2 regions of the Saccharospirillum sp. HFRX-2 genome follow, and region 1 is predicted to be linked to the other one. Evidence: predicted binding sites of a transcription regulator. Region 1 holds the regulator's gene; the other holds the start of a gene.

Region 1 (6,880 bases):
GATGCTGCTCTGGATGCCAACTGGCGTCGTCTGCTGGCGCGGCTGGCTTCTGGCCTGTCGGTGCCGGTGTTTGATCCGTTGACTGAAGGCGGCGTGGTGGCACTCTGTGGCCCAACCGGCGCCGGCAAAACCACAACGCTGGCCAAGCTGGCGGCCCGGGCGGTCAAACGCCGTGGCCATGCCAAGGTGGCGGTGGTCAGTACCGATTGTTACCAGCTGGGGGCCCAGGATACCCTGGCGTCGGTCAGTCAGATTTTGGGTGTGGATTATCGCGCCCTCGGTGAGGACGACAGCCTGGCGGAAACACTGCAAGAGCTGGCGCATTATCATCTGGTATTGATCGACACCAGCGGCAGCGCCGAGGCGTTGCGTCAGTGGCGCGAGCAGGTAGTCGATACGGGTCTGGATGCGCGCATCCAAAGCGTGCTGGTGATGCCGGCGACTGCCAACAGCGACAGTCTGAACCAGTTTATTCAGGCGTTTCCGAGTCAACATCTGGCGGGCGCCATTATTACCAAGCTGGATGAAGCGCCTTGTTTTGGCAGTGTTTTTGACAGCTTGCTGCGTCACCGCTGGCCTTTGTGGTACAACACCGATGGTCAGCGCATCCCGCAGGATATTGACAGTGTCGATCCGGTGCGGCTGGTGAAACGATTGGCGCGCGCGTTGGATGAAACACGCCCAGGGCTTGCCCAGGCGAGCTGACACAGGGCCATCAAAGACGATGGTAATTGCCTATACTGGGCTAACGGAGTTAAACGAGCGAATGAGTGGTTTGAAACCGATACAGGTACTGGCCGTCACCGGTGGTAAGGGCGGCGTAGGTAAAAGCAATGTGTCCGTGAACATTGCTGTGGCACTGGCGGAGCAAGGCAAGCGAGTGGTGTTGCTCGATGCCGATCTGGGTTTGGCCAACATCGATGTGCTGCTGGGCGTTTCGTCCGGCCGCAATATCGGCGATGTGTTGTCTGGCGAGGCAGAGCTGCGCGATATCCTGGTACCCGGTCCCGGTGGCATTCGCATCATTCCGGCTTCGTCTGGCACCCAGCGCATGGCCAACCTGGGCGAACAGGAACACGCAGGCATCATCGGTGCGTTCAGTGATCTGGGCGACGATATGGACGTCTTGATTGTCGATACCGCCGCCGGTATTTCGCGGACGGTCACGTCCTTTGTCCGCGCTGCTCAGGAAACACTGATGGTGGTGACTGACGAACCCACGTCGGTGACCGATGCTTATGCTTTGATCAAGGTGTTGAACCGCGACTGCAAGATGGATCGTTTCCGGGTGTTGGCTAATATGGTCCGTACGCCCAATGAAGGTCAGGCGCTGTTCAATAAATTATCGAAGGTCACGGATCGCTTTTTGGATGTGACGCTTCAATATGTCGGCTCAGTACCCATGGATGAATCGGTACGTAAGGCCGTCCAGCGCCAGAAGGCCGTTGTCGAGGCGTATCCGCGGTCCAAAGCCGCGATCGCTTATCGTTCACTGGCCCAGAAGGTCGCGACCTGGCCCTTGCCAACCACACCTCGGGGAAATCTCGAATTTTTTGTGGAGCGGCTGGTCCAGGGGACTACTGGAGTCGCCTGACATGTCGGTGCAGCATTACACTATGTATCAGACCGAAAAAAAGGTCGATTACGACCGCCTGGTAAACGAGCAGGGTGTGCTGGTCAAGCGCATTGCCCATCACTTGCTGGCTCGTCTGCCAGAAAGCGTACAGCTGGAAGACCTGGTGCAATCGGGCATGATCGGCTTGTTTGAGGCTGCACAGAATTACGATCATACCAAGGGTGCCAGTTTTGAAACCTACGCCGGCATTCGTATTCGCGGTGCCATGCTCGATGAAGTGCGCAAGGGTGACTGGATTCCGCGTTCGGTACACCGCAATTCGCGCCGCATTGCCGATGCTATTCGCGAGATCGAAATGCGCGAAGGCCGCGACGCCCAGGATCAGGAAGTCGCCGCTGTGCTGGAGATGAGTCTGGACGACTACTACTCCCTGCTCAAAGACACTCAAGGCTCACGGCTGTTCAGCTTTGAAGAGCTGATGGAGCAGGGCAATGGTGATCTGCAGGATTACCAGGTAGGTAACAGCCAGCACCTGGCACCGCATTCGGAAGTGGAGTCTGACCAGCGTAATCACCAGTTGGCTGATGCCATCAAGCAGTTACCAGAACGTGAGCAACTGGTGTTGTCGCTGTATTACGACGAAGAGCTCAACCTCAAGGAAATCGGCGCTGTTCTGGGCGTCAGTGAATCCCGCATCAGTCAAATCCATACCCAGGCCGCCATGCGCCTGCGTGCCCGTATGAGCGAGTGGTAGCCACTTGTATTTGCCCTTTCAGTCAGGCTGTATCACGGCCGCTGTTGGGGTAGACTAGTCGGCTTCCGGACGCTCTAAACTATCGCGATCACCGGTCGATACAGATGCCAACAGACCTTGACGAGTCTTGTGGGTGCTCTCATTCGCAGTTGTGGTAACACAATTGGGCTTGAGTTAGCGCTTAGAGCCACGACGGTCAGTGAAAAGGCATTCTCAAGACTGGATAGCCGGTTACCAGCGTCTATCATAAAGACAGTAAGCAGTTTGTCGGGTGAGGCTAGAGGAGGTCATCTTGGACAAGAACATGAAAATCCTGGTTGTCGACGATTTTTCAACGATGCGGCGCATTGTTAAGAATCTTTTGCGCGACCTGGGCTTCAGTAACACCCACGAAGCAGACGATGGTTCCAGTGCATGGCCGATGTTGCAAAGCAGCGATTTCGACTTTGTGGTAACCGACTGGAACATGCCGGGCATGACCGGTATCGAACTGCTCAAGAAAATCCGTTCGGACGAACGTCTGAAATCCATTCCCGTCTTGATGGTTACCGCTGAAGCCAAGCGCGATCAGATCGTTGCTGCTGCTCAGGCAGGCGTCAATGGCTATGTCGTCAAGCCGTTCACTGCGGCCGCCTTGAAAGAGAAGATCGATAAAATCTTCGAACGGGTAGATGGCTGATAGCCGGTGTTAAGGGTTGACCAAAGAGGCCGTTATGGCTGTTCCAGACAACAAAAAATTATCTCCTGAGTTTCTCGATGCGCTTAAAGCCATGGTTCCAGCTCTGCTGGAGCAGGTTCAGCACGAGAATATGGACGAAGCGGTTGCGATTCTGGCTAAGCTACAACAGGCCCGGACCGAACATTATGCCGGAACGACCTTTTCCGATTTATTGAAAGAAAAGGCCGCAGAACTGCATCAGCGTATTGAAGCAGGGGAAACCGAATCGGCGCTGGAAACGCTCCAGGAATTGCAGGATGCGCGTGATCGGGGGCTCTATCAGGAAGTCGGCCGGCTCACCCGAGCGTTGCACAGCGCCATCACCAACTTTCATATTGATGCCAAACCGGGTGAAGGCGTGCAGGAGCTTTCGGAAATGTCCGAAGCCACTGACCGACTGGGTTATGTCGTTACTTTGACGGAAAAAGCGGCCAATACCACCTTGGATCTGGTCGAAGAAAGCATGCCGGTGGCCGGTGCGTTAAAGGAAGAATCTGCGCGTCTGAAAAGCGAGTGGAAACGCCTGGTCGATCGGGATATGAGCGCCGAAGAGTTTCGTTCGCTGTATTGGCATTTAGATGGGTTTTTTACTCTGCTGAATGATCAATCCGAAACGCTCTACAGCAATCTGTCGAGCATTTTGCTGGCACAGGATTTTCAGGATTTGACCGGTCAGGTCATTAATAAAGTTACCAGTTTGGTCAAGGAGGTCGAAGCCAGTCTGGTGGATTTGGTCTTTATGGCCAGCCAGGTCGATGAAATAACTGGCATCGTTCGCGAAGGCCCAGAGGTTGACGCCGATAAGACCGCTGAAGTCAGCGATAAAGGCGAAGGACCTCAGATCAATGCCAATGCTGAGGGTGTCGTATCCAGCCAGGACGATGTGGACGATCTATTGTCCAGTCTTGGTTTTTGATTGGGGTCTAGGAGAGCAGCATGGGCTTCGAAGCGGACGAAGAGATTTTACAGGATTTCCTGGTTGAGGCTGGTGAAATTCTAGAGCAATTGTCCGAACAGCTGATTGAACTGGAGCGCAGCCCGGACGACCGGGATTTGCTCAACGCCATTTTCCGGGGCTTTCACACCGTTAAAGGCGGCGCTGGTTTTTTGCAACTGACACCCTTGGTCGATTGTTGCCACGCTGCGGAAAACGTCTTCGATACGTTGCGTAATGGCTTGCGTCAGATCGATGCTGATCTGATGGATGCGGTGTTGCGTGGCCTCGATAACGTCAACGAAATGTTCGCTCAAGTCAGTAATGGCGAAACACCTCAGCCTGCCGATGAAGAACTGGTGGCGCTGCTGCATCGATACGCTGCGCCGGCTTCGGCGGACGAAGCCCCTGCTGAAGACGAACAAGCGGTGGCAGCAGACACCGCCGAGGAAGCTTCCAACGTCGCCCAGGATGCCCCCAAGCCCGGTGATGACATCACCGATGCCGAATTTGAAGAATTACTCGACGCCATCTCCCCGAACGATCAGGCCGGATCAGCACCGGCGTCGGGCTCAGAATCGTCAACGCCTCCGCCGGCTGCCAGTGAACTGACCGGCAGTGGTGATGAAATCTCCGATGACGAATTTGAAGCCTTGCTGGACGAGTTACACGGTAAAGGTCAATTCAAAGCCGGCAACGATGAAGCGCCAGCGAAAGAAGACAAGCCTGTGGCGCCAGCTGCGGCGGCCTCGAACAGTGACGAAATCACGGATGATGAATTTGAAGCGCTGCTGGATGAACTGCACGGCAAGGGTCAGTTTAAAGCGGGTGCTGACGAAGCTGCGGCTGCATCGGCAGACGATGCCAAGCCCAAAGCCGAAGCGCCGAAAGCTGCAGCCAAGCCAGAGCCTAAGGCGGCAGCCAAACCGGAACCTCAAGCGGCACCGAAAGCTGAAGCCAAGCCCGCAGAAGCCAAGGCGCCCGCTAAAGCAGCTGGCGGCGAACCACAGCGGGCGGCTGCCGGTGGCGATACCACTGTCCGTGTCGACACCAAACGACTCGATGACATCATGAACATGGTGGGCGAACTGACGTTGGTTCGTAACCGTCTGATGCGTTTGGGCAGTGAGCTGGAAAACGAAATGCTGCAGAAGGCGGTGAGTAACCTCAACGTCGTCACTGGTGATCTGCAAACCTCGGTGATGAAAACCCGGATGCAGCCGATCAAAAAAGTCTTTGGTCGGTTCCCGCGCGTGGTTCGGGATCTCGCGCGCAGCCTGAAAAAAGAAGTGAATCTGCAATTGGTCGGGGAAGAAACCGACCTCGACAAAAACCTGGTCGATGCGCTGGCCGATCCTTTGGTGCACTTGGTCCGCAACTCGGTTGACCACGGTGTTGAGATGCCCGACGTGCGTGCTGCTGCTGGCAAACCGCGCGCTGGTGAAGTGGTGCTGTCAGCCGAGCAGGAAGGCGATCACATCCTCTTAATGATCCGTGACGACGGCGGCGGCATGGACCCGAATGTGCTGCGCGGTATTGCCGTTAAGCGCGGGGTCATGGATCAGGAAGCGGCCGACCGTCTGACCGACAATGAATGCTATAACCTGATTTTTGCGCCCGGCTTCAGTACCAAGACCGAGATCTCCGATATCTCCGGTCGCGGTGTGGGCATGGACGTGGTTAAGACCAAAATCAGTCAGTTAAACGGCACCATTGATATCGATTCGGAAAAAGGCCGTGGTACCACCATTCGCATCAAGGTACCGCTGACGCTGGCCATTATGCCGACGCTGATGGTGATGTTGAGTGATCAGGCATTTGCCTTGCCATTGGTTAACGTGGATGAAATTTTCCATCTCGATCTGAGTCGAACCAACGTTGTCGATGGCAAAGAAGTGGTGATGGTGCGAGGCAAACCCTTGCCGCTCTATTACCTCAAGCGCTGGCTGGTTAAAGGCCATCGTGGTGACCCCAAAGAAGAAGCCGGTCATGTGGTCGTGGTGTCTGTCGGTACTCAGAAAGTCGGCTTTGTGGTTGACCAGCTGGTTGGCCAGGAAGAGGTGGTGATTAAGCCGCTCGGTGGAATGTTGCAGGGAACGAAAGGCATGTCGGGTGCGACCATCACGGGTGATGGCCGTATCGCACTGATTATTGACGTCCCCGGCTTATTGAAAGCCTATTCCGCTGCGGATTGATGCGGGCGTTTGCCCAATTAAGGAGAATTGAATGCCCATCTCGGTGATGATCGTTGACGATTCCAGCTTCTTTCGAACCCGGATTCGTGGACTGATTGACGCCCATCCTCAGCTTAAGGTGGTTGGCGAAGCGTCCAATGGCCGTGAAGCCATCGATCTGGCGGTGCGCCTCAAGCCCGATGTCATCACCATGGACTATGAAATGCCCATGATGGATGGCATCTCGGCGGTTCGTGAAATTATGAACCGCCAGCCGACGCCCATCCTGATGTTTTCATCCCTGACCCAGTCTGGCGCCCGGGTCACGCTGGATGCCCTGGATGCCGGTGCGGTCGATTACCTGCCCAAGAGTTATGAAAACGTCGCCGATGGTCCTTCGGCGCTGAAAAAAGCGCTGTGTGAAAAGATCATTGCCATCGCCGGTCAGGCCCGTCCCCGGGCGACCGGTCTGGATGCGGTACCACCACCGCCGGAAAAACCGGCACCGGCTCAGGCCGGTCGGCGCAAGCGTTATGCGCAGCGTTTTGATCTGGTGATGATCGGTACCTCCACCGGCGGTCCGGTCGCGCTGCAGAAAGTACTGACGCAAATACCAGCCAACTTCCCAGCGCCGATCCTGATGATCCAGCATATGCCGGGCAGCTTTACCGGCGCTTTTGCCGAACGGCTTGATCGGCAATGTGCGCTGAGCGTACGTGAAGCC
Region 2 (6,880 bases), on a different contig from region 1:
CACTGAGCGATAAAAAAAGCGGCCAATTGGCCGCTTTTTTGTGTCTGTGAGTCCGATTTTCAGCCCGCTTTATCGAGATCGTGTTCTTCGAAATAGGCCGCCATAAAATCGACAAAGGCCCGGCTCTTGGCGGACAGGTAGCGGTTTTCCGGATAGACCACATGGATGGTCCGGCTGGGGAAGGTGATGTCCGGCAGCACATGCAACATGCGTCCACTGGTCAGTTCTTCGCGCACCATATAGTACGGCAGCGCCGTAATGCCCATATGATTGGTGGTGGCTTCGGCCAGGGTGTCCAGATCGTTGACCGTGAAGCGGCGGTCTTTATTCTGCAGACCGGCTTCTTTCAGAAAACGTTTGATCCAGCGTGGCTCGGCGAAATCGATACCGGACGCCATCAGCATATGGTGGTCGTACAGATCGGCCAGTTGTTGTGGCATGCCATGCTTGTCGAGGTAATCTTTGGTTGCGGTCAGGATGACCTTCTGTTTGGCAACCGGTCGGGCGACCAGGCGGCTGTCCTGCAGCGAACCCAAATGAATCGCCAGGTCGATGCCTTCGCGCACCAGGTCCAGGCCTTTATCGGCCAGAATCAGGTCGAAATTCACGTCCGGATATTGCTCCAGAAACTTGGAGAAGATCTTCATCAGCATGGAGCGGCCGAAGGTGGGCGTGGCGGTGATGCGCAGCGTTCCTCTGGGCGATGTTTCTAAGTCTTTCACCATATGTTCGGCTTCCTCGAGGTCTTCGAGGATGCGACTGCAGCGGTTAAAGAACAGCTGTCCGGCTTCGGTCGGGCTGACCGAGCGCGTGGTACGGTTGAGTAAACGAACGCCAAGGCGGTCTTCCAACAAGCTAATCTGCTTGCTGACAGCCGAAGGCGTCAAACCCAGTTGATGAGCTGCGTTGGTAAAATTATTGGCTTTAACGACGGTGGTGAAGATTATCAGCGAATCGAGTCTCGCCATGACGGGCCTCTGTCAGTCGAGTGGTACCTGAAGCACGGCGATCATACGACGTATTAATCAACAATCCAACGCTATTGATGATTGTTTTTTGATAATCCCGGCTTTTACAAAACATCACTCAAGTTGTGCGCTATACCGCCGCTAGTAGATTGAATGCACCGCCTATTCGATAAGTACCGGTTTGCGCCGGAAGGGGACGCCCTATGAATAACATGCTGTCCAATTTGTCTGCGTTGACGCCATCCATCGCTGGTTACCAGCGCCCCGGTTCGGGTCAGGCTGCTCAGTCCGGTGGAGCGGGTTCGGTCAACGCAGCTGCAAAAGCCGAACAAGCTGGCGCGTCGCAATCGGCGGCGAGCAATTTTAATGTCGAAGAACTGGTCGATAATCTGTGGAGCTTTATGCGCGGCCGTCTGTCTCAGGCCCAGGCTAATGGCGCCTCCGAAGCTGAGATGGAGAAGCTTTGGGCCGCTGCGGAAAAAGGCATCAAGCAGGGCTTTGGTGAAGCGCGTGATGTGCTTGAGTCGATGGGCAAGCTGGATGACGCGCTCAAAGGAAAAATCGATGATGCTTACGGCCGGCTTGAAGACGTTCTGGCCAATCGTGATATCAACGCCTCGGTGAGTGCTGACGAATCCAAGCAGGTGTCACGCCAGGGCAATCGCAATATCGGTATTTATCAGTACGAACAGCGCACCTTTGCACTGGATGTCACCACCGCCGAAGGCGATAAGGTCACCATCCGTGTGGAGCGTCGTAACGAAGCCTCGGCGGAAAAATCTTCCGGTGATGGCTGGTCGTCGGTGAGCTGGGGCAAGGTGGAATCGGGTCAGTTCGATTTGAGCATCGAAGGTGATCTGAACGATCAAGAACGATCCGATCTGACCGCTTTATTGAAAGAAGTGGGTGAGCTGGCTGACGAATTCTACGACGGCGACCTGGGTGTGGCCTTCGAGCAGGCTCAGGCGCTGAGCATCAGTGGCACCAGTTTGGCGTCACTGGATCTGAGCATGCGTTCGGTTCAAACCAAGGCTGTATCTGCCTATCAACAGGCCGGTGGTGAAGCTCAGAGCTTGCCGCGCGGTCTGGATCCGTTGCGCGAATACGCTCGTGAACTGGTCGATGCCCAGCAACGCTGGGTGGATAAACTGAACTCGGAGCGAGGTTTGGTCGACTCACTGGTCAATCATCCGCGTAACGATGGTCGCTTGAGCAGCTTCCTGGATTCGCTCTTTGCTGACCCGTCAGCCGATAAAAAAGACGCCTGACAGCGAGCGCTGGTAAAGCGCTGGCAGATTTCTACAATAGGGCCGTTTTTCCAATAGGAACGGCCCGTGGCTTCCTCCTCAACGACCCCGAATCTCATTCTCTACAGTACCCTCGGTTGTCATCTCTGTGAGCAGGCGCAGGCTTTGCTGCAAGAGTTGGCGCGGTCCGAACCGCTGCAATGGCAGGTGGTCGATATTGTCGACAGTGATGCCTTGATGGACAGATACGCCATACGTATTCCGGTGCTGCTCTGCGATGGCGCAAGTGACGATCTTGGCTGGCCTTTTACGCTCGACGAGGTGCGTCGTTACCTCCGTGCCAATCATGGCTGATTCTCCCTTGGCAAAAGGTTCATTGTGATTCGATATCGCGGCTTACTGTGGTGGCTGTTGCCCTTGTTGTTTGCTCTGGCTGCAGGACTTTGGTTCCGACAAAGTCACCTGGATTGGTTGGGTCGCGGTGTTTCAGACGTGTCGGCCTGGAGCGATCAATGGCAGGACTGGATCGATACCCGCAGCGACCTGACGCATCCCGCCATGATTCATTGGATGCCGCCGGGCTGTTTGTGCCGTTTTATGGCGTCCGGCCATGCTTCGTCGCTGAGCGAAACCGGGAGTGAGCTGGGCTACCACCCGGTGCAATTAGGAACGCCCTTTATCAATCAGGCGTTGGCTGGATTCGTGGATGGGTTGCCGCCAGCTTCGCCGGGTCCGCTGATCGTATTGACCGGTGCTGACGGACAGATTCGCTATCTGGGTGCCTACAGCAGTGGGCTGACCTGCGCTCAATCCAACAGTCTGGTGGATGACTGGTTGCCGTTGTCACGACCGGGGTCTGTCGTCAATTTGGATGCTACGACCTGCGTTTGTGTTAACTAGTACTGTGTTTGTGTGAACTAGCGCAAATTCCTTCAATCTCGACTAAACTTTGCCGATAACGACGGAGTGGGTGGGCGACCGTGCTTGCTGGGGTCGTTGAAAGAGTCGGAGTAGCCGGAGTAGCTGATGTCGAGTGTGCTGAAAAATGTCGATAGCCGTACCAATCTGGTCGGCCAGAATCGACTGGAAATCCTGATGTTCCGGCTCAAAGGACGACAAATCTATGCGATTAACGTCTTTAAAGTTCAAGAGGTATTGGGACTGCCCAAACTGACCATGATGCCCCAGCGCAATCCGGCGGTGATTGGTGTGGTCTATCTGCGTGGCCGTTCGGTACCGGTTATCGACCTGAGCATGGCCATTGGCTTAAGTCCTATTAAACACGATGAAAACTCCACCATTATCGTGACCGAATACAACTCGACCGTTCAGGCGTTCCTGGTCGGTGGAGTGGATCGCATTATTAACCTGAACTGGGAAGAGGTGTTGCCGCCACCGTCGGGCGCGGGCCATACCCACTATTTGACGGCCATCACCCATCACGAAGAGCAGATTGTCGAAATCATTGATGTAGAGAAGGTGTTGTCGGAAATCGTGCCGATGAACGCCTTACTCAGTGAAGGTTATCTGGCGGATGAGGTGGTGGAACGCATTCGCGGCCGTGAAATTGTTATGGTCGATGATTCGCATACCGCCTTAACTCAGGCGCGGGTTACGTTTGAATCCATGGGGCTCAAGGTGCATCAGGCCACCGATGGTGCTCAGGGTTTGGAATTGCTGCGTCGGCTAGCAGAAGAGACTGACGGCCCGCTGGAAGAGCGGGTGTTGATGCTGGTCACCGATGCGGAAATGCCGCGCATGGATGGCTATCGACTGACGGCTGAAGTGCGCGCCGATGGACGTTTAAAAAACCTGTTCGTTGCGCTGCATACCTCGCTGTCCGGTGACTTCAACCTGGCGATGACCAAGAAGGTCGGCTGCGATGCCTTTCTCTCCAAGTTCCAGCCCGAACAGCTGGCCGATCTGGTGCGCCGACGGGTGGAAGGCGAAGCCTGACGTTGCTTGCATAAGCCGCTCGCCTTTGCTGGAATGAGCGGCCTTCGTCTCCTTGCGGACCCTGCTGTCATGTCGTTTACCGCTCAGATTACCGCTCTGTTCCATTACCCCATCAAATCACTTGCCGGTATTGCTGTTGATCGGCTGCCATTCGATGCAGCGGGTCCGGTGGATGATCGTCGCTGGATGCTGATCAATGCAAAGGGGCGTTTTGTCAGTCAGCGCGATATGCCGCAGCTGGCCAATTTCGGTGTGCAGGCGCATGGCGATGGGTATCGCATCAGCGCGCCCGATGGCGATTATCGAGATCTCACCAGGAGCGTCGCCAGTGACTCGCCGATAAGAGTGACGGTCTGGAAAGATGAGCTGGATGGTTGGGAGGTGTCTGACGACTGGTCGGCCTGGTTCAGCGGTAAAGTGGGTAAGGCAGTGCGCCTGGTATATCTGGGAGCGGACTCACAACGGCGTGTACCGGATTCGGCTGCTCTGGAGCACGAACGCGTTGGCTTTGCAGACGGCTATCCACTGTTGCTGTGCAATCAGAGTTCTCTGGATGGACTTAACGACCGGGCGGGGACCCAGCTCGACGTGCGTCGCTTTCGACCTAACATCGTGGTGGACGGTCTGCCGATGGATCGGGAGCTGGAGTTGGGCCGTTTAACGCTGGCCGCTGGTCATCTGCAATTACTCAAACCCTGCGAACGCTGCAGCATTCCTGCGGTGGACCCGGACTCTGGTGTCTATCAACGAGAGGTGGCGTCGGCGTTAAAAACCCACAGCCGCTTTAACGGCAAAACCATCTTCGGTATGAATGCGGTTGCCCGTGGCGTCACTGAGCTGCGCCTGGGGGATAGCGCGCAGCTCGAATCCGTCAGCTAGTTCAGTGGTTCAGGAATCATCACCCAGCGACGCCAGATTGGGTTGGTCGAGCCAACTGGCGAGCGTCCAGTTCTGGCCGTCGCGCATGGCGTAGATCTGGGCGTAGGTCAGCACCGATTTGACGTAGTTGCGGGTTTCGTCGAAGGGAATGGATTCAATCCAGACGCGCAAGTCGGCCGGGTAACGGTCCAACCAACTGGTGACTTTGGTGGGGCCGGCATTGTAAGCCGCCGTTGCGTAAACCGGATGACCAAAGCGGCGTTGCATCTGATCCAGGTAATTTCGACCCAGGGTGATATTCAGCGTCGGATCGTTCAGGTCGTCCTCACCGTGGTAATTCAATCCGGATTTGATCGCCATACTGCGTGCCGTATAAGGCATTAACTGCATGAGCCCACGCGCACCCACCGGCGACCGGGCCTGAGTCATAAAGTGACTTTCCTGGCGCATAACACCATATAACCAGTGTCGTGGCACGGCGGCGGTCTCGGTGAGCTCGCCAACCAGATCGGCAAAGGGCGTCGGGTAGCGCAGCGTTAATTCGCCATAACGACCACTCATGCCCGCCGTCTGGGACGCCTTATGGTACCAATGCCGGCTCTGCGCTAACTGGGCGGCTTCCATCATTTGTTCGGGCGTGAATTCATCCAGCGCCAGATTCCATTCGATCTGAGCGCGCACAATGTCGCCCGCCTCATAGAGTGCCAGGGCGCGCTGCAAGTCGGGACGTTCGGCGATAGGCCGACGGGTCTTGATCGGAGGGTATTCATCGAGGTTCAGTTCGGCCGGCTGATCGAGCGCTGCAGCGGCCAGAAAACCATAGTAAGAGCGTTCCTGTGCCAGGCTCGCTAACTGCTGCTCGGAGGTGTCACCCATGTCCAGATGTTGTTCGGCGATGGCTGACCAGTAACGCCATTGGCTGCTGTCCTGGAGTGACTCATCCAGCGCCCGATAGAGGCTGGCGATCTGCATCCAATTGTTGTCCGCCAGGGCGACCTGCAGGCGCCAGTGCTGGATTTCTTCGTTGCCGTGTTTGGGGTCGGCAATACCCAGCCAATAGTCGGCCTGTGGCAGTGCCAGCTTGGCCATGGCAATGCCCAGATAGCCGGAGGTTGCTTGAATATCGGCCCGGCTAAAGTCGGGCGTCAGTTTAATCAGGTCGACCCAGAAGTTGGACGCGATCTGCGGTGCGCGAAACGCCAGCCGATCGATAGCGGCTAACGCCAGGTCGCGTTGCCAGGCCTCGTCCGGGTTGTAGGGCTGATTGAACAGGCCGGCCGGACTGAGGTAGATAGCGCGTAGTCGCTGTCCGCGTTGAAGCCATTGTGGCTCGTCATATTGATCATTCAGATAACGCAACATGGCACTGTTGCGGGCTTCAAAAGCCAGCAGCTGGCGTTGCCAGACCAGTTCGTTGTAGTCATCCGCCTGCTTAAGCCGCTCCAGAAAGGGATCGCAATAATCGGGCAGTGACTCGGCGGTTAACCACAGTTGGCGCAATTGCTCATCGGCCAGCGGCTCACCCAGCGCTTGCTGTGCCTGGAAGCGTCGGCAGGGATGACCAGCGCCGGCCCAGGCCTGGTCAAACAGAACGTAGCGATACCATTGTTCACGCTGCGCCAGTTCTTCCAGCCAGGTTTGCCGGAATTCCCAGCCGGCGGCCTGCCATTCGGGCTTTAACAGTTGGTTGGCGAACCAGTCGATATCGATAGCGTCGGGATGACGCATGGCCCAGTGAGTGACCAGGTGCGGGTAGAGTGGCAGATGTTTCCAGCGATTGAGGTCGGCAAAGTCTAAATCGTTTTGATTCAGGCTTTGTAACGCCTGGTT

Evidence for each region. Region 1 encodes FliA, which starts transcription of late flagellar genes. Its sites were predicted from a motif close to CTAAAGTTNNNNNNNNNNCNGCCGATA; they were not measured.
Region 2: ABMA60_RS07250 (DUF5610 domain-containing protein) is a predicted target of FliA. The motif match lies at 1,086-1,112, and genes of this name have one in related genera.

What each region holds. Positions count from the first base shown of each region.
Region 1 is NZ_JBEBMU010000006.1:66,477-73,356, reverse strand. Features, by position in the region: gene flhF (flagellar biosynthesis protein FlhF) at 1-705, shown strand, start outside; gene ABMA60_RS13195 (MinD/ParA family protein) at 767-1,594, shown strand; gene ABMA60_RS13190 (RNA polymerase sigma factor FliA) at 1,617-2,330, shown strand; gene cheY (chemotaxis response regulator CheY) at 2,623-3,009, shown strand; gene ABMA60_RS13180 (protein phosphatase CheZ) at 3,044-3,964, shown strand; gene ABMA60_RS13175 (chemotaxis protein CheW) at 3,985-6,177, shown strand; gene ABMA60_RS13170 (chemotaxis response regulator protein-glutamate methylesterase) at 6,209-6,880, shown strand, end outside.
Region 2 is NZ_JBEBMU010000002.1:147,492-154,371, forward strand. Features, by position in the region: gene ABMA60_RS07245 (LysR family transcriptional regulator) at 60-968, opposite strand; gene ABMA60_RS07250 (DUF5610 domain-containing protein) at 1,172-2,236, shown strand; gene ABMA60_RS07255 (glutaredoxin family protein) at 2,303-2,569, shown strand; gene ABMA60_RS07260 (DUF6436 domain-containing protein) at 2,594-3,115, shown strand; gene ABMA60_RS07265 (chemotaxis protein) at 3,242-4,171, shown strand; gene ABMA60_RS07270 (MOSC domain-containing protein) at 4,241-5,050, shown strand; gene ABMA60_RS07275 (transglycosylase SLT domain-containing protein) at 5,060-6,880, opposite strand, start outside.